Linked DNA regions of Adhaeribacter radiodurans. The protein of the gene in region 1 interacts with the protein of each later gene in a pairwise test. Links are inferred from orthologs where the notes say so. Each region holds a gene or a part of one and is shown on either strand. Other genes may lie near its edges. The genes, in order: HUW48_RS19955 and def.

Region 1 (9,388 bases):
AATTCAAGAACAACCTCTATATTGTCCTGGTAGAGCATATCAAACAAATTTATTTCAATTGTTTCATTTGTTTTGACAATATCAACCAAATTCATAATACTTTGAACATATTTCCGAGGTGGAATTTGATAAGACTTTGAAATTTGATAAATTCTTGCACTTATATTAATAGCATCTTGTCCAATATTTTGAAACTTTAAAATTATATCTTCTTGGTTATAAAGATGTGAACTAGAATTCAGGACTCTAAATCTTGGTTTTTTTTCGATAACATCTTTCTGCATTTGCCATCTATTGACTTTGATTTGTTCTTTTAGAGCCTTGTAAGTGAGTATTATACCAGCGGCACTAACAATAGAAGCTATGGCCTGTATCCAATCTGTAATAGCGCTTTGTTGTGCATCTTTAATAAGCATTAAGATTTCATCAGCAGCGTAAAAAACTAAGCCGGTTAATCCTATACAACCCAACAAAATGAATGCTTCTGTGAGGTGGTCAATAAAATCATCTTTCCTCATTACCAAGACTTTATCAAAGATTTAATAGTGTCGAAAGTGCAAGAAGTGCAAGGGTGTTTTACTTCTTTCCGTAAACCCTATCCGCTACGTCATCAATTAATTGCTAGCGAATTGCGGGATATGCCCTTAAGCTTGGTTTATAATAACTTATTCTTCTGCCCTTACCTTTCTCCCTCCGGAACTTAATATATCCTTCTCCGCAGCAATATTTAAGATAGCCGTTATTTGTTTCACCTATAATTTTTAGTACCTCCTGACGAGAAACCCACAAGTGCGAATCTAATTGCTCTGGATCTGTTATCATATAAGTAAGGTTTAAGCCTTACCAATATAATAAATTATATTATTTGATATTACGATATTAAATAGTATAAACGGGCTGCAAAGGTAGTTGTTTTAAGGCTAATGAGGGTCATTCGGATATCCTCTTTAGCCGGTCTTGTTTAATCTCAGGTTTGATATGAAGTTTATCAATGTAAGCTTCCAGGCTGGGTAGGTAGTAATCTACTTTTTTACCCGTTTTGCGGTATTCAATCAAGCCTTGGTTACGTTTAGAAATTAAGGTAGCATTATCTTTGATATTCAAGAACTCCAAAGCTTCTTTTGGCTTTAACCAGTTCTTATAGTTAGGCCTTAACTTTAGAAGTGATATCTCTTGTCTTAAATTGTTAACCTCGTTTTGTAAGGCCACAAATTCTTCTCTAGAGGGCACATCTGGCATGATTAAATAATTTGGTGATTCAAACTTTAATAAGGTAAGCTTCCCTTCGAGAGCTAACGCGATTGATATTTTATATAAACTAGATATCTACATTCTGATAATTACGTTTAATGTAAGAAATCAACTCCGCTAGCTCTATTCTATACTCTCCTCCAAAAGCGAACATTCTAAGGTGTCTGTGGTCAGTTGTTGCTAACTTTCCATATTTCCTTACTGTTCTTTCATCCACACTTAACAGATCAGCTACTTGTTCCACCGTTAAAGCAAATTTATCAGGTAACTGAATCGTTATCATAAAATAAAACTACTCAATTTTTATATTATTGTTCCTTAACAGATCCAAGTAAGTATTAGATTTAGCTCGTTCTAATTCTAATAGCTTCCAACAATTAGCCGCTTCTAGGCTATTCTGAGGCATTGATTCAACTTTTAGCATCTCCCCTACTCCGCAGGCTAACCAATTACCGTCTAGTTCAGGAAAGGCGTTTAAAAGCTTGATAAATCCCTCTAATGTAGGTAAAGCCTTATCATTCTCGACGTATGAGATTTGCCCTTTGTTTGTCCCTATAATTCTGCCAAGCTCCTCCCCACTTAACTTTTTTGCCTTTCTATAATGTTTTAACCTCTTTCCAAAGGTGGTTAGTTCTTCCATAAATAACTAATCAAAAATAAGTACGTTATTTTATAACTTTTATTTGCATAGTTCGTTATTAAACTATATATTTGTTCTATTAATACGAACTTATACAAATATAGTTCTTTTTATCAAAACTAAAAGTTACAATTTAAAAATAATTACCATGGAAAGCTTAATCGTATCTCCAAGTAAATTACCCAGTTTAGCAAGGGGTATTTTCCTAGAACGAAATGACAACTTCAATGAACAGGATCCTGAGGCTGAATATATTATCAAGCATCGAGGTGATAGTATGCTTCCTTTCATAGGTCCTGGTGATCATCTGAAGGTTAGAATGCAAAAGCCGGATAGTTGGATTCAGTTCGGGTGTTCTTATTTGATTTTCACCTCACAATTGGCCTTTGTTGCCAGAATTTACAAAGGTTCTACTCCTGATAAGTGGCTATTAAAAAGAGATAATAGTGAACACTATAACGATCAAGAAATTGATAAAAGCCTAGTCAAAGGGTTATTTATAATCACTCAAATTCTTAAGACCATTTGCTAAGCAAAACTAGCAAGTAAATACATATCCATCATTCTAATGATTATTCATTTTAATTAAACTTAAAACCTACATCCATGAAAACCACAACAGTAAACCCAGCACAAGATTCATTGCGAGAAGAATTACGTAAAATTGCATTAGAAGCATTTGAGAATGATGCTATTGATGCAATTAGCCTGAAAGCCGCTTTAAAGCTTAGTTACCGGGAAGATGCGCTACAGCCTCAAACCATGCTTAGAAATAACATTTCGGAGGTGGAATTTCACTTAAACCGCATGAAAGAAAAAATCCAAAAGGCAGAAGAAATTAAATCTCAACCAGGCGCGGAACTTAATGATAAATTTATATTTAATCATTTGGATGAGCCCTTTGATGTTAGACCTATACTTGGGTTAATAGACATGTTCGGGATAGAAAGTCTGATAAGTACTTTGGATTCTGTTATGCATTCTTATATATTTTACACTCCATCGGAAGACTTTGGCAAAAGTACAAAAAGCGACTTTTCTACTTTGCGAGAGGTGCGAAACGCTTTTATGCGAGCTACCAACAAGATTGAAATGGAAAGTTGGCTTCAAAGCCGTACTGATGAACAAAAGGAAGCAGCTAAATTAGAATTCAATCATCGTTACTTTAGAAAGGCCAGTTAATCCAATGCAAATTATCGCCGAAGATGAGAACCGGATCACATACCTAGATAGTGTGGAAGGCTGGCCGGTTCGCTTTTACAAAGACAAGGAATCAAACCAACTGTACGTTAACTCCTACGATATGGCCCGGGTATTGGGATATGAGAACGCCCGCGAGCTACTTAGTTCTGACGATACTTTAGACCAAATCCTACAGCATCAGAAAGAACATCCGGAAGAACCCTTTTTTATGAAATAATATGTCAGTAAGCGTTGTAAGCACTTACCCTAAAGTAAGTACTTCAAGATGGATGCGATTGAAAGAAGATAATGCGAGGAAAGGTAAGGATTAAGAGCAGTTGTGTGCAAATCGTGTGCAAATAATAATTTAACTTGTAAAATACTATACATATCAAGCTGATTTACAATTGTTTACAATAACAATTAAATTATTATTCTTATGTAGTAGTGGCGTCGGAATACTTCCAATCTGCCAGGTTAAAAGTTTTGGCGCTGGTGTTATAAATTTCAAAGTACTCGCTTTCTGGTAAACCTACGGCTGGCGAGTAATCGGCCAAAATTTCGGTAATACGTACGTCGCCGGGCAGCGCTATTACAGGCCGCAAATACGTAAAAGCACGATTCTCTGGCCCCGTTTGTGCATTTGCATATAAATCGCGGACGTTATTTACAGTTAAAGTATTGGTGCCATTGATAAATTCATCGGCAAAAGTAAGATGCACCAAACTTGTATTGCTGACATCTTGAGTAACGGTAAGCGGATGTACATTGGCAGGGCCGATTGTATAATTATTAGTTGTTTCTGCTGAAGTTCGTTCTACAGCTTCGCTGAAAGTTACGTCTACTGTCTGAGAACCCGTTCGATTGATAGTTAACAAAGAAGGAGCTTTAGTATCGCGGATACGGATATCGTCGAAGAAAAACTTTTTAGCATTTGCCGAAGAGTACTTTACTAAAATCCCGAAAAAAGCTGCTTTTTTGTAGGTGTTATCGGTAGTAGTGCCTTGCAAGGTATAATTCGAACCCTTACCCGAAAAGTCAGCGGCCAATTGCCATTCGCCTGCTACATTGCGGTTTACTTTTACTCTTACGGTGTTTAAGGTACTACTAGCAACTGTTTTATCTACTCCATTAATAATATTTACCGGCGTTTTACCCGCATCTTTCCTAAATAGACTCACTTCATCGGCGGTACCGCCAATACGCACAAAATATCCACTGTTTTTACCAAGTAAATTAGTAGAATCTGATAATAAATAAACATCGGCGTAATTGCTGGCAGAGGTAGCAAAGTTAAGCTGTAACCAAAATTCCCAGGATACATCTACGGCCGACTGCGAAGCGGTAGTGAGTTGTAATTGCGTACCCGTTACTGCTGGCCCATTGCTTTGTAGCTGATGTGCCGGGTTTACTATAAAAGATTCGACCTTGCCTTGCCATACCGGATTTTGGGAAAAATTTCCGTCTGTAAAATCCTCCTGCAACTGCGCAAAGCTGATAAATCTGTAAAATAATAAAAAGAAAAGTAAAATTTTTCGCATTAAAAGCAGTTAGTCTTGAAAAATATATTTTATTTGCGCCTCGTTTTGAAAATAGTTTTAATTATAACCAGCTGTTATTTAAGTTAAAACCGGTTTTCAGCAACGTATAGCTAACATTTTTTATTTTTTTTAATTCAATTAAACCCATGAAAGTAGCAGTAGTAGGTGCCACCGGCCTGGTAGGCGGTGAAATCCTGAAAGTTTTGGAGGAACGTAACTTCCCCGTTGATGAAGTATTATTAGTTGCTTCCGAAAAATCAATCGGCACCAAGAAAACTTTTAAGGGTAAGGAACTGACTGTTATTGGTGTAAAAGAAGCCATTGCTGCTAAACCCGAGATTGCTATTTTTTCGGCGGGTGGTAGTACTTCTTTAGCTGAGGCTCCCAATTTTGCGGCGGCCGGTATTACGGTTATTGATAATTCCTCGGCCTGGCGGATGGACCCGACCAAAAAACTGGTAGTACCCGAAATTAACGCTCAGGAATTAACCAAAGATGACAAAATAATTGCGAACCCTAATTGCTCTACTATTCAAATGGTAGTAGCTTTAAATGAGTTACATAAAAGTTTTAAAATTAAGCGAATTGTGGTTTCTACGTACCAGTCGGTAACTGGTACCGGAAAAAAAGCCGTAGATCAGCTTATGAATGAGCGCGCCGGGAAAGAAGGCGATATGGCTTACCCGTATAAAATTGATTTAAACGTGATCCCGCATATTGATGTGTTTACGGAAAATGGCTATACCAAAGAAGAAATGAAGATGGTAAAAGAAACCAAAAAAATCTTCGGTGACGATAGCGTAAAAGTAACCGCTACAACTGTGCGCATTCCGGTAATGGGCGGTCACTCCGAATCGGTGAACGTAGAATTTGAGAAAGATTTTACTTTAGACGAAGTGTATGCTATTCTGGAAAAAACGCCTGGTGTAGTAGTAGTTGACGATGTTAAAAACTTAAAATACCCTATGCCGCAAGATGCGCACCAGAAAGATGAAGTATTTGTGGGACGTATCCGGTTAGATGAAACCCAGGAACGTACTTTAAATATGTGGATTGTAGCAGATAATTTACGTAAAGGCGCGGCTACCAATGCCGTACAGATTGCGGAGTATTTGCTCACCCACGACTTGGTATAATAGTAGCTTTTCACAAACAAATAAAAGCCTCAACCGAAACGTTGGGGCTTTATTTTTTCTGAATCGCGGATTTTAAGGATCTCTCGGATTATTCTGATTCTATTTTGCCATAAAAAAGCTGAAGTTTAAAAGGAACTGAACTAAAGAATAAGATTTAGCTCGTTTTGAAACTCCTTGCCTAAGAAAAGTAATGATTGGGAGAGATGGATTTTTTCGCAGATTCCTTGCTGTTAAAATAATCTGTAAGATTAGTGAAAACTTGCGATTTCGGCTAAAGTATACCTTCGGCAAAACTGCGCAACGCATTGCGGGTTTCTACTGGTTTTTCAAACATACCTTGGTGAGCCGTTTTTGCTAAGAAAACAACAGTAGAATGGGCCGGTAAATAACATTGCGCGAGTGTTTGTTCTAAGGTTACGGCCTGATCATCTTTACCAGCTATAAATAGTACCGGATATCGGGCATCTTTCAGAACTTTAGTTCTTTTTTTCCGGTCGCGCATGCCTTTAATAGCTCCTATTACAGCTTCCGGAAGTGTTTCTTTGCCAATGGCGGTAAGCATTTTTATCTCCTTTGCGAAGTATTTTCGATTTACCGGTGAAAACAAAGGTGCGGTAAAAGCATCCATAAAAACAGATAAGCCATTTTTTTTAATAAATTTTATAGTTTTAGTACGAGTAGCTTTTTTTTCTTTGGAGTCGGGTAAGGCACTGGAATGAAAAAGACACAAACCATTAACCATATTGTTGTGTTTCTCGGCAAAGGCCAAAGCCACGTAACCACCCATGGAATGCCCTACCAACAAGCATTTTTTAATTTCCAGATTCTTTAAAACTTTATGCACGTACGCCGCCGCTTCTTCCATAGAATAACTCAGTCGGGGAGCGGTATTTTTACCAAAGCCAGGTAAATCAATGGCGATAACCCGATACGATTCGCGGAAAGGCTGAACAAAGGTTTCCCAAACTTCTTTACTTTCGCAAAAGCCATGTAAAAATACAAGTACTTTATCCGAACCGCCAGAGTCGGAAACAGTTTGTAGATCTATTTCTTTCATCTTTTTTAATTTAACCATGAAAAAACCCGTAAGCGATTCTTCTTACGGGTTTTCCTGAATTAATGCTGAAATATTTACTATATCCAAAGGGATAAATTTGTATCTCAGCTTATATGTTTACTCTTTTGGTTGATTACTTAAGCGAAATTTTTCTAACGTTTGTATCATTAATCTTGAAGTATTTCACTACTTCGCTGTAGTTGTTCAGATCAATGGGGTATTTGTTAAGGTCCGCTTTTGTTATTGGTTCACCAGTTGTACGACCTGCTCTGCTCGGAATAATAACAAACCGATATGTATTATTATTGGTAATAGCAGTATAATCTTTACCAGCTTCGGCCAAATCAAATTGAGCAGTCAGAGTTAAAATTAAAGCAACATTAGAGTAAGCATAGCTATAAGTAAAAGGCTGTCCGTTTGAATAAAAAAACGTCTGCGGCAGAGGGCTCCAGAAAGGAATAGTACCATTAGCAGCAGTTCCAACTAAATAATAAACTAATACTACATCTGTTGGGCCCACTTCAATTTCATTAGCTTCGTACTCAATACCAACCTGGAAATTACCATCCGCATCTGGAGTGAAATTTATATCACCTGCATCAAATACCCGAGCCGAGTCGGCAGAAGCACCAGGAGGGCCTTGCGGACCAATTGCACCAGTAGGGCCAGCGGGACCAGCTGGACCTGGAGCACCATCTTCACCATCTTCACCTTTGCAGGACGCCAGGCAGACTAATATCGTGAAAGTCAGAATTAATTGTAAGAATTTTTTCATGTGCATAAGTATAAGATAAGTTGATTGTTGCTTAATAATAAAAAATTAAAATGAAAAAATTCAAGTTGCTGTAATAAAAATATTTAAGGCTATTTTGGCGGGATGTATTAAGCAAGATTACACCAGATTTACTTAAGTTGAAATTACAAAGGAAAGAACAAGCTGGCTTAAGAAAACTATAGAAAAAGAGTCGGACTAATTATTGGAAGTAATAGTTGCCAATAATTAGTCCGACTCTTTTTCTACTTAATTTAAATGAGGATTCGTTTTAGGTAAATAAACAATCAGCAATTTAACGCAACAACTATACACTTACCGCATGAAATAATAATTCGCGCGCGGTTCGTTCAATACCCGTAGGATCGAAGCCACATTCGCGGTGTAATTCTAATTGCGAGCCATGCTCAATAATAGTATCAGGAATACCTAAGCGTCTTACCTGGGCATGGTAATTATTGTCGGCCATAAATTCCAGTACCGCGCTACCAAAGCCACCTTGCAAACAACCATCTTCTACGGTAATAATTTTATCATACTTTTGGAAGATCTGGTGCAGGAGCTTTTCATCAAGAGGTTTGGCAAAACGCATATCATAATGCCCTATTTTAACGTTTTCTATCTGTAAATTACGGCATACTTCTACGGCGTAATTACCTACCGGACCAATCGTTAATACAGCTAATTCTTCTCCTTCCTGAATAGTTCGACCGGTACCTACGGCAATTTTTTTAAGCGGAGTACGCCATTCGGGCATAACCCCCTCGCCGCGTGGATATCGGATGCTAAATGGGCCCATATCGGGTTGCGAAGCCGTATACATGAGGTTTCGTAATTCAGATTCGTTCATGGGCGAAGATACGACCATGTTTGGCACGCAACGCATAAAAGCTATGTCGTAGCAGCCGTGGTGAGTAGGGCCATCGGCACCAGCAAAACCAGCGCGATCTAAACAAAAAACTACGTTTAAATTCTGCAACGCTACGTCGTGAATAACCTGATCGTAGGCCCGTTGCATAAAAGTAGAATAGATATTGCAGAACGGAATCAATCCTTGCGTAGCCAAACCAGCCGAAAAAGTAACGGCGTGCTGCTCCGCAATTCCAACATCGAAGGCCCGGTTAGGCATAGCCGCCATCATAATATTTAAGGAGCAGCCTGAGGGCATTGCCGGGGTAACTCCCATTATTTTACTATTTTGCTGGGCTAACTCTACCATGGTATGCCCAAATACATCCTGGTATTTAGGCGGCTGCGGGGTATCATAGTGTACTTTATAAATTTCGCCGGTAATTTTATCAAATGTACCCGGGGCGTGCCACTTCGTTTGATCTTTTTCGGCAAGCGCAAAACCTTTGCCTTTTACCGTGAGGCAATGCAATAGTTTAGGGCCCGGAATATCTTTTAAATCGTTTAGTACCGAAACTAAGTGGTTAATGTCGTGTCCATCAATCGGACCAAAATACCGGAACTTTAAAGATTCAAACAAATTACTTTGCTTAAGTAGCGTAGCTTTTATTCCGCTTTCTACTTTAGAAGCAATGGCTTGAGCATTAGGACCAAACTTGCTTATTTTTCCTAATATATTCCATACATCATCGCGCAGTTTATTGTATGTGCGCGATGTAGTTATATCGGTTAAGTATTCTTTAAGAGCCCCTACATTGGGGTCGATAGACATGCAATTATCGTTGAGAATAACCAGCAAGTTGGTATTAGTAACTCCCGCGTGATTTAAGGCTTCGAAGGCCATACCAGCGGTTAATGCGCCATCGCCGATTACCGCAATGTGCTGGCGGTTTGTTTCAT
Region 2 (9,292 bases), 710 kb from region 1 along the record:
TTTTAAAGGTATAGCGGATGTGTTATCTTTGGTAGTAACCTATTGGTATGCAAAAATTTAAAACAACTTTTATTTGGACGATTGCGGTAGCGGGAATTCTCTTTGCAAATTTCAGGGGAGTAAGTGCGCAATCCCGTTCGTATGTATACCAGCACCTCGACCGGGAAGATGGACTAGCCAGCAGTATTGTACTGGCTATATTGCAAGACCGGGAAGGGTACATGTGGTTCGGCACCGATAATGGTTTGCAACGCTACGATGGCCGTAAGTTTACGCATTACCGGCACCAGTCACATAATCCCAATAGTTTAGGTTCGGATATTATAGAAGCCTTACTGCAGGACACTAAAGGAAATATCTGGATTGTTTCTCCCACCAGCATTACTCGTTTTTCTCCTGGCCAGAATACGTTTACCCGGATTCCGGTTTTAGCCCAGTTTAAAACCAACGGCTTGCCCCGGCAATGGCAACTTCAGGAATGCAACAGTAACCTGCTCCTTAGTTCCCAGGATGGGTCAGCTAGGGCTATATTTAACTCCGCCAAACAAGCTTTTCTGCCGGTTACTGCCACAGAGCACAATTTATTTTGCACCCCGGCACCCGTAAACAATGCCGTTTCTTTGCCCGGTAACGAACAGTATAACTTTTATAAAGACAAACAAGGCAATACGTGGGCTGGGGCGGAGCAATTTTGGGTGCAATACGCCGGAACGGCTACTTTCCAACGTGTGCCCCCGGGCAATTTGGCTCGTTATTCCTTAATTTATAACCACATTTACAGTATTACGCAAAATAAGGAAGGCACTATCTGGCTAGGTACCGATAAAGGTATTTATTATTTTAATCCCGAAAAACAGCGGTTTTTTACGGTTACTACCGCATTTGATTCCGAGAAAAATACTCCGGAATCAGATGCGGTTTCCGGATTTCTGGAAACTATTACCGGCGAAATCTGGGTAAGCTCGGTTAATAAGGGTTTGCGGGTCTATAATCAACAATTTAAACTACTCCGCACGTATCAACCATCTCCGAAAGGCTTTATCCAGCAGGCTTCGTGCGTAATAGAAGACCGCCGACACCAGGTTTGGGCGGGTGGCAATGGCATGTTGTTACAAATTAAAAATGCAGGTATTTCTGCCAAGCCCTTCAGATTTCCTTTATTAAAAAATCAGGTAATGGTAAAAGCTGCTTTAGATTCTTCCGGCATTATCTGGTGGGGAACCAATACCGGTTTATTAATTCGCCATAACCCCACTACCAACCAAATGACTCCTTTAAATCTAAAAAATCAAACAGGAGGAGCGGACATAGGTCAGATTAAACGTATTCTGTTGGGGCAGGATGGTTCGCTGTGGATAGCCACTTCGTTAAACGGAGTATTTCGGTTAAATGCCCTTACCGGCAAAGTAATGGACCATTATACCACTGCTACCAGGCCCCACGGCTTACTTAGCAACGAAACCGGCGAAATGATTTGGTTAAACGATTCTACGCTCGTTATCTCTACCAACCAAGGACTCCATTATTTAAATTTTAAAAACAATAACGTTACTTACCTCACCACCGCCAATGGTTTACCCGCTAACGCTGTTCTTAACTTAATTAAAGCTTCTGATAAATATTTATTTCTGACTACCCAATTCAGTTTAAACCGTTGGAACCTGCAAACCAAAACGGCCACTGGTTACGGAATACGTGATGGCTTAGTAAATGAATCGTACGCATTTAATACGGGCTACCAATTACGCGATGGCCGCCTGTTATTAGGCACCTTGCAGGGATTTTATTATTTCCATCCAGATAGTTTAAATAATATAGAACTCCCCCCGGATGTAAGCATAACCGGCTTCCGGATTTTTGACCGGAACCTACCGGTAAAAGAATCAACTTTGCGAAAAGATGGATTGCATTTAACCTACAATCAAAACTTTTTTACCATTGAATTTGCTGCTTTAAATTACTACGACGATGGCAAAATTAGCTACGAATACCAGCTGCAAGGCGTTGACCCTGCTTGGCGGAATGCCGGCTCCAACCGCTTTGCCAGTTACACAAATCTTAATGGCGGAACATATCAATTTAAAGTAAGAGCCCGCTTGTCGGATGGCACTCTTTCCCGGCAGGTCACCTCATTTCCGCTGGTAATTGCCCAGCCTTTCTGGAAAACCTGGTGGTTTATCTGTCTGATTCTTTTATTGCTGGCTGCCCTAGGGTTCGGGATATATAAACTACGCATTAACCGGCTACTAGCTTTGCAACAGGTACGCACCCGTATTGCCCGCGATTTGCACGACGATATGGGCTCTACCCTGAGTACTATTACTATTTTCTCGGATATGGCGAAGCAGCAAGTCCTGACCAATCCTGCTGTTACGCAGAATTATCTGAACAAAATAAGCGATTACTCGCACCAGATGATGACTACCATGGATGATATTGTCTGGTCGATTAACCCCCATAACGATTCGCTGCAAAACCTGACAGCCCGCATGCGCGAAGTGGCTACGGAACTTTTAGAAGCAAAAAACATCGCGTTTTCCATCGAAACCGACGCAGCTTTAAACACTACGCGTTTACCCCTGGAACTGCGCTACGATTGTTTTATGATTTTTAAAGAAGCGTTGAACAACATAGCCAAATACGCGCAATGTTCTCAGGTTTGGATTAATCTAAGCGTTACAGCAAATATATTTTTTTTAAAAATAAAAGATAATGGGCAGGGATTTGATGTGTCAACTGCGAATTCCGGTAACGGATTATTGAATATGCAGAAACGGGCCCAAAACAGAAACGGTCACATCAATATTAAATCAGGAATGAGTCAAGGCACCACTATTGCTCTGGCGGTTCCGCTTTCCGGTATTAATTTTAAACCTACAAGAGTATGATTAAGATTTTGCTCTACGAAGACAATGCTCCCCTCCGCGAAGGGCTTTCCATGCTTTTTAATGGCACCGAGGGTTTTACGGTTCTGGCCGCTTTTCCGAACTGTAACCATATAATCAATCAGATAGAACAATATCAGCCCGATGTTATTCTCATGGACATTGACATGCCCGGCATGGGGGGAATTGCCGGTTTAAAACTCATCCGGAGCCATCATGAACGGGTAAAAGTGGTAATGCTAACTGTTTTTGATGATAACGAAAATGTATTGCACGCCATGCAAGCAGGCGCCGATGGCTATTTATTAAAAAAAACACCTCCCGCTAAGCTCCTGGAATCGGTGCGCGATGTTTACGAAGGCGGCGCTCCCATGACCTCTTCTGTGGCCCGGCAAGTTTTGCAATTATTTGCCTATCAGCCACCCGCCAAAGAAACAAACTACTACCAGTTAAGCGACCGCGAAAAAGAAGTTTTACACTGGCTCGTAAATGGCTACAGCTACAAAATGGTGGCCGCGCAACTGTTTATTTCCCTGGAAACAGTACGCACCCACGTAAAAAAAATTTACGAAAAATTGCAGGTAAACTCTAAAACCGAAGCGGTAGCCAAAGCTTTTAAAGATAATATTCTGTAATCTATTTGCTCCCCATTATGTGCATCCTAAGAAGCGCATTAAGGCAATTACTGGTTATATCCAGAATTCCAATCTTAAGCCGCTTTCTATTTTACTAAATGAAGGCTTAATATAAATGCGCTTTTCCTTAACCCAAATGATGGTTAAGGAGAAATAAACGTCAGCTCGCTAGGCACCTTGCCGAATTTTTTCTTAAAAGAATGCGAGAAGTGAGCCTGGCTTTCAAAGCCCAGATCTAAATAAATGGCAGAGGGTTTCTGGTGCTTAATCTCAATAAGATATTTTGCTGTAGTCAACCGCTTATCCTGCAACCAACGACGGGGTGGTGAACCGAACGTTTTTTGAAAATCACGTTTAAAACCCGCCAGGCTGCGACCAGTTAGCTGTGCAAATTTCTCAACAGGAACATTAAAATGAAAGTTACTGAGCATAAACTTTTTCAGGTCAATCTTGTAAGGTTCTGAAAAGTCGAACAGGAAGTTGCGAAGCCCGGGCAAAGCAAGCAATAGCAGTTTAACCCCTTCTTTTACTTTCAGAATTCCCATTTCGTCTGTCATAGCTGCTCCTGAGCTTCGGGCGTATGGTACAATAGATTGAAAATATCCCTGCAGAAATTCGTTAGTTGGAATTAAGACGTTAGGCGGACCAATATATTTGCCGTCTGCCTGCAACTTTTCTTCTAACGCTATCTTGCGTAACAAGTCTTCCTGCAGGGATATCACAATGGTTTCATAATTCCCTCCGGGCAGCGGTGTTTTAGTAAGCGTACCCAACTGATTTTTGCCAATCAGCAGCATTTCTCTCCCAGCCATCCCAGCCATCGAAATTTTTTGCTCGGAGGTTTCTAGGGTAAACTGTCCTGAAACCTGCAGTATCAAGGTAGGATTGTTCCAAAAACATACTTTCTCCCTACGCTCGGCTGAGAGGTACGAATAGAAAATTACGCCGGGGAGAATTTCTGCGGGACTGGTCATTTAGCGTTGTAAGTAAGTGCTGCCAAGTATAGCGCCTGTGGCAAAAGTAGTGTTTAAGGTGTTCATTTCCTCCGGCGTAAATACAATATCCATCGCTGCCATGTTTTCCGGCAAGCGAGACCGGCGACTCATACTAACTAAAGGCATAATTTGATTGCCTTGCTCCTTTACCCAGGCAATTGCAATTTGTGTGGGCGTATAACCTTTGTTGCTGGCAATCTGCTTTAAAATTTTAACTTTTTCCAAGTTATGCATTAAGTTTTCACCTTGAAAACGAGAGAAATGGTTACGATAATCGTTTTCGGCAAGCGGTACTTTCATGTCGCTGGTCAATAAGCCTTCAGCAGTATTAGCGAAGGCCACTATGCCGATGCCTAGCTCCTTTGCTGTTGGCAGCAGTTCGCTTTCTATCTGGCGGTCGGCCAGTGAGTAACCAATTTCCAACGCACTTATAGGATGAATAGCATTGGCTTTACGAAGTTGGTTAGCGGTAATTTCCGATACGCCAATGTAACGAACTTTTCCTTCTTTAATCAGGTCGGCAACTGTTCCAATAATGTCTTCTACCGGCACGCTGTTATCCATCCGGCTAGGCTGGTAGAGGTCAATGGTATCAACACCCAAACGGATGAGAGAATAATTTATAAAATTCTTGATGGCGATGGGGCGCAGATCCATTCCCAGCCACTGACCGTTGTGAAAGATAGCGCCAAATTTTACGCTAATAAAGGCATCGTCTCTCCTGCCTTTAATGGCTTTGCCTATCAGCATCTCATTATGACCAGCACCATAAAAGTCTCCGGTGTTCAAAAAATTAATACCACTATCCAATGCTTCATGAATTGTAGCAATACTTTCTGTTTCGTCGGGTGTAGAACCGCCCCAGATAGAAGACATACGCATACAGCCTAAACCAAGCTTAGATACGAAAGGACCATTTAGGCCCAACTGAATTTTTGTGATGTTTTTCATAATGCAAAGATCAACATTCAAACCAGTTAGATGTTTCTTCTATGGCTCAAATGCTTTGCCTGTACGGCTCACCACAATTATTATTTTAATTTATAACTTATAGATTTGATTTTACTATCAAAAAAGACTGTTTTCTGATAGAATTCCCTTTAGGCAAATTGATGCTTCTTCTAATCGGTAAAATAGCAATAAACAAAGTGGCAATCTAACGGTAAAGTTCACATCCGTTACTTCTTCGGTCAGCGCCCGCAAACCATACCTTTCGCTAATTCGTTTATTCTGTGTTATTATATTACTGCTGCTACACGATTCAAAAAATAAGCCTTTGTTTTAAAATGTGTAGTAGTGGCAAAGGCGGTTAAACCCAGGCAAAATATCCGAGTTTTATCCGCGTTTAAAAATTACCGTGCTTGAATAAAACTTGTTTAAATTTTTACCAGAAAGCCATGAAGCAGTTGCGCTTACTTTTCAGCTTGATTTTATTTTTATTTATAACTAGTTGCGACAAAGAAAAATCGGATGATAACACCACTCCCACTCCTGACCCGAACGTAAATCCTCCGGCTATTACTGATTATACGCTTACCGAAGCTTTTCCTGCTTTAAAGTTTGATAAACCCGTGGAGTTAACCAGCCCTGATGATGGCACTAACCGGATTTTTGTGGTAGCGCAGAACGGTAAAATTCACGTATTCCCTAACCTAACTACGGCTTCGGAAGCTCCGGTATTTCTGAACTTAAGCCCGAAAGTGGCTACTGGCGGTGAGCTGGGCTTATTAGGGTTAGCTTTTCATCCGGATTACAAAACTAACGGCTACTTCTACGTGAACTACACCCGGGGTAATCCGCTAACAACGGTTATTTCCCGATTTAAAGTAAGTGCTGCTGAGCCTAATGTAGCTGATCCTAACAGCGAACAGATATTGCTAACCTACGCCCAACCATATAGCAACCACAACGGTGGTAAGCTCGCATTTGGCAACGATGGATACTTGTATATTGCTTCCGGAGACGGCGGTAGTGGCGGCGATCCACAAAACAACGCCCAAAACCTACAAAAGCTTTTAGGTAAAATTTTAAGAATTGATGTAAATGCTCCATCTGGCAATTTGTCTTACGCCATCCCCACCGATAATCCTTATAAAGGCAACACCGAGGGTTTCCGGGAAGAAATTTACGCTTATGGCTTACGGAATCCCTGGCGCTTTAGCTTCGACCGGCCAACGGGCACTTTATGGGCTGGCGACGTAGGTCAGGGCAACATAGAAGAAATTTCTATTATCAAAAAGGGCAGCAATTATGGCTGGAAAATCCGGGAAGGAAATACTTGCTTTGGAACGGCGAATTGCGATTTAACTGGCCTGGAAGAACCTATTTGGAGTTATCCGCAAAACACCGAAAACGGTCGGTCTATAACCGGAGGTTACGTGAGCCACGATAAAAATCTAACTGGTTTAGAAGGCAAATATATTTACGGTGATTACGTATCAGGTAATATCTGGGCTTTAACTTTTAACGGAAACCAGACCGTTACAAATGAATTAATAACCAAAGCAGCCGATAATATTTCATCTTTCGGGGAAGACAGCCAACAAGGACTTTATATTTTGGGTTATTCGAGCGGTAAAATCTATAAGTTTACTTCCAAGCAATAAATCAATTTACTATTTATTACAAAACTACAATCTAACCTAGCCCCCTTGAAGTGCACCCAAACCCATTAAAATAATGGTCAGGTCAATTTTATTAAACTCGTCTTTGTCATATAAAGAAGTTTGTTTGTTTAATCGTTGATTGCTCTTTTTCTACTGCCGTAAACATTAAAGAGCGTATCACTAGCTTTATTATAGTAATATTTAAGTCAATTTAACGTTTTTTGAATACCCAGCTAGAAGCAAAGTAAGACTTGTTTAATTTTCTTCTTAATTTTGCCGGCAGCATTCCCGATAGTTTTAAAAGATTTTTAACAGAACTTTATTTTGGTCAGGAATGCTTTCCTTTACTCAGCGAATTAGATTTCAGAAAGCATTTTTTAATATGATATACCCTATTACTGCCTACGGTGACCCGATTTTACGGTCTAAAACCAAAGAGCTTACAGATAATTACCCGGATCTAAAAAAATTAGTAACTGATATGTATGATACCATGTATCATGCGCACGGTGTAGGACTAGCAGCCCCCCAAATTAGTAAAGGTCTTCGTTTGTTTGTGATTGATTCGGCACCGTTCGAAGAAGATGAAGAGAAGAAGAAGTTAGCTGTAAAACAAGCTTTTATTAATCCTCAAATTTTAGAAGAAAACGGCGACGAATGGGCTTTTGAAGAAGGTTGCTTAAGTATTCCGGGCATACGGGAAGATGTTATCCGGCCCGCAAATGTAATTATCCGGTATTTCGACGAAGATTGGAACCAGCACGAAAAAACGTTTGACGGCATGGTGGCCCGCATTATTCAGCACGAATACGACCACATTGAAGGAGTTTTATTTACGGATCATTTATCAGGTTTCCGCAAACGCCTGTTGAAAAGCAAACTTACCAAAATAAGCAAGGGTGACGTAGATGCTGATTACGTAATGCGCTTTTACAACAGTAAAAAGCTTTAGATACTTACGCTAGCTAAAACATCTTATTAGCTAGCGTAAATTCTATTCTCCGGAAGAACTTACCAGAACCTAAAAAATAATAGCAAGAAGCATCTTTCTTTTGGCACATTGTTTTGATTAAGTTCTTCCGGAATTACCAAATAAAAAATTCATCCTAACCCTACACCTACTTTAAATTTACTTTTTTAATTATTGGGGTCAGTAACCTGCTGAAGTATTGTTTTTAATCTTCTATCGGATAAACAATAGCGGTGCCCTTCTACGAGCAAGTGCATTACCAAATGCTCTACCGCAATAGGCGAACCATACGCCACTTCATCAATATTACAGTATTCTATCTTACTGCCATCAATAATCGTTACCACGCCGGGTCCGAATACTTCTACTAAATCGCCTTCTTTTATAATAACTCCGGTCTCCTCGCCTAAACCAATACCTATATAATTGGGCCATTTGGCAATAGCTACAGCCAACCTACCGAAGCGGCCCCGCTCGGTAAAATGAGAATCTATGTACACTTTTTGCACGAACGACAAGCCGGAGCAAGTTTTGGTTTCTCCTTTTACTAAGGAGTTAGAACCATAACCTTCGTAAATCATACGATTTGAAATAGCACTGGCACCAGCGCTGGTACCGGCAATTACTATTTCTTCTTCGCGGTAACGCTGCTGCATCAATCGTTGCACCTCGGTATCGAGTAAAAAACGGTTTATGCGGCGCTGGTCCCCTCCGGTAAAAAAGAAAACATCGGCCCGCCGGATTCGCTCTAAATACTCTGGTTTATCGGCGCTGTTATCTTCATCAATGTGCATTACGTGGGCACTTTTTAAACCCAACTCTACAAATGCTTCCTGATAAGCTTCTCCCGATTCCTGAGGCGAAGGAGCGGCGGTAGTAATTACTTCTACTACTGAACTGGCGTGGCAATAGTCGGCCCGGATGAGTTGCAGCAAGCCATCGTCGTCGCCACCACCGAGCGCAATTAAAGTACCTTTTGGTTTTGTCATAGGCTATTTTTCAAAGAAACTCTCTTTGCATACTCGTTCCAGATATAACAGGTTATCCTTAATAGTAAATTATAGCCCGATAAATAGTAATTCTAAATACTAGTTATTTTGCAGCAATATAATAGCGGTTAGAAATTAGGAACTAGTGTACTCCTGGCAAATTCCAAATTATTTTACTAATGCTTTATTCACCGGAGTAGGACTATTAAAAA

Evidence for each region.
Region 2: the proteins of HUW48_RS19955 (region 1) and def interact in binary tests that used the Escherichia coli proteins (3 or more experiments, as listed by UniProt). The link is inferred for Adhaeribacter radiodurans from one-to-one orthologs.

Annotation. Positions count from the first base shown.
Region 1 is NZ_CP055153.1:5,009,181-5,018,568, forward strand. What follows is about bases 3,923-6,755. They hold HUW48_RS19955 (aspartate-semialdehyde dehydrogenase), read left to right. Parts: upstream 3,923-4,760; coding sequence 4,761-5,750; downstream 5,751-6,755. Other genes in these bases: HUW48_RS19950 (hypothetical protein), read right to left, coding at 3,923-4,614; HUW48_RS19960 (alpha/beta fold hydrolase), read right to left, coding at 6,022-6,755. In the rest of the region: HUW48_RS19915 (hypothetical protein), read right to left, coding at 1-518; HUW48_RS19920 (hypothetical protein), read right to left, coding at 931-1,239; HUW48_RS27625 (helix-turn-helix domain-containing protein), read right to left, coding at 1,319-1,534; HUW48_RS19930 (helix-turn-helix domain-containing protein), read right to left, coding at 1,544-1,891; HUW48_RS19935 (S24 family peptidase), read left to right, coding at 2,040-2,423; HUW48_RS19940 (hypothetical protein), read left to right, coding at 2,498-3,073; HUW48_RS19945 (hypothetical protein), read left to right, coding at 3,078-3,311; more of HUW48_RS19950, read right to left, coding at 3,511-3,922; more of HUW48_RS19960, read right to left, coding at 6,756-6,807; HUW48_RS19965 (hypothetical protein), read right to left, coding at 6,941-7,582; dxs (1-deoxy-D-xylulose-5-phosphate synthase), read right to left, coding at 7,887-9,388.
Region 2 is NZ_CP055153.1:5,715,913-5,725,204, forward strand. Bases 6,552-9,288 are described here. They hold def (peptide deformylase), read left to right. Parts: upstream 6,552-7,503; coding sequence 7,504-8,073; downstream 8,074-9,288. Other genes in these bases: HUW48_RS22760 (PQQ-dependent sugar dehydrogenase), read left to right, coding at 6,552-7,121; HUW48_RS22770 (cyanophycinase), read right to left, coding at 8,259-9,080; HUW48_RS22775 (hypothetical protein), read right to left, coding at 9,249-9,288. In the rest of the region: HUW48_RS22740 (ligand-binding sensor domain-containing protein), read left to right, coding at 48-2,888; HUW48_RS22745 (response regulator transcription factor), read left to right, coding at 2,885-3,520; HUW48_RS22750 (helix-turn-helix domain-containing protein), read right to left, coding at 3,664-4,494; HUW48_RS22755 (aldo/keto reductase), read right to left, coding at 4,495-5,466; more of HUW48_RS22760, read left to right, coding at 5,877-6,551; more of HUW48_RS22775, read right to left, coding at 9,289-9,292. UniProt on the Escherichia coli protein: Removes the formyl group from the N-terminal Met of newly synthesized proteins. Requires at least a dipeptide for an efficient rate of reaction. N-terminal L-methionine is a prerequisite for activity but the enzyme has broad specificity at other positions.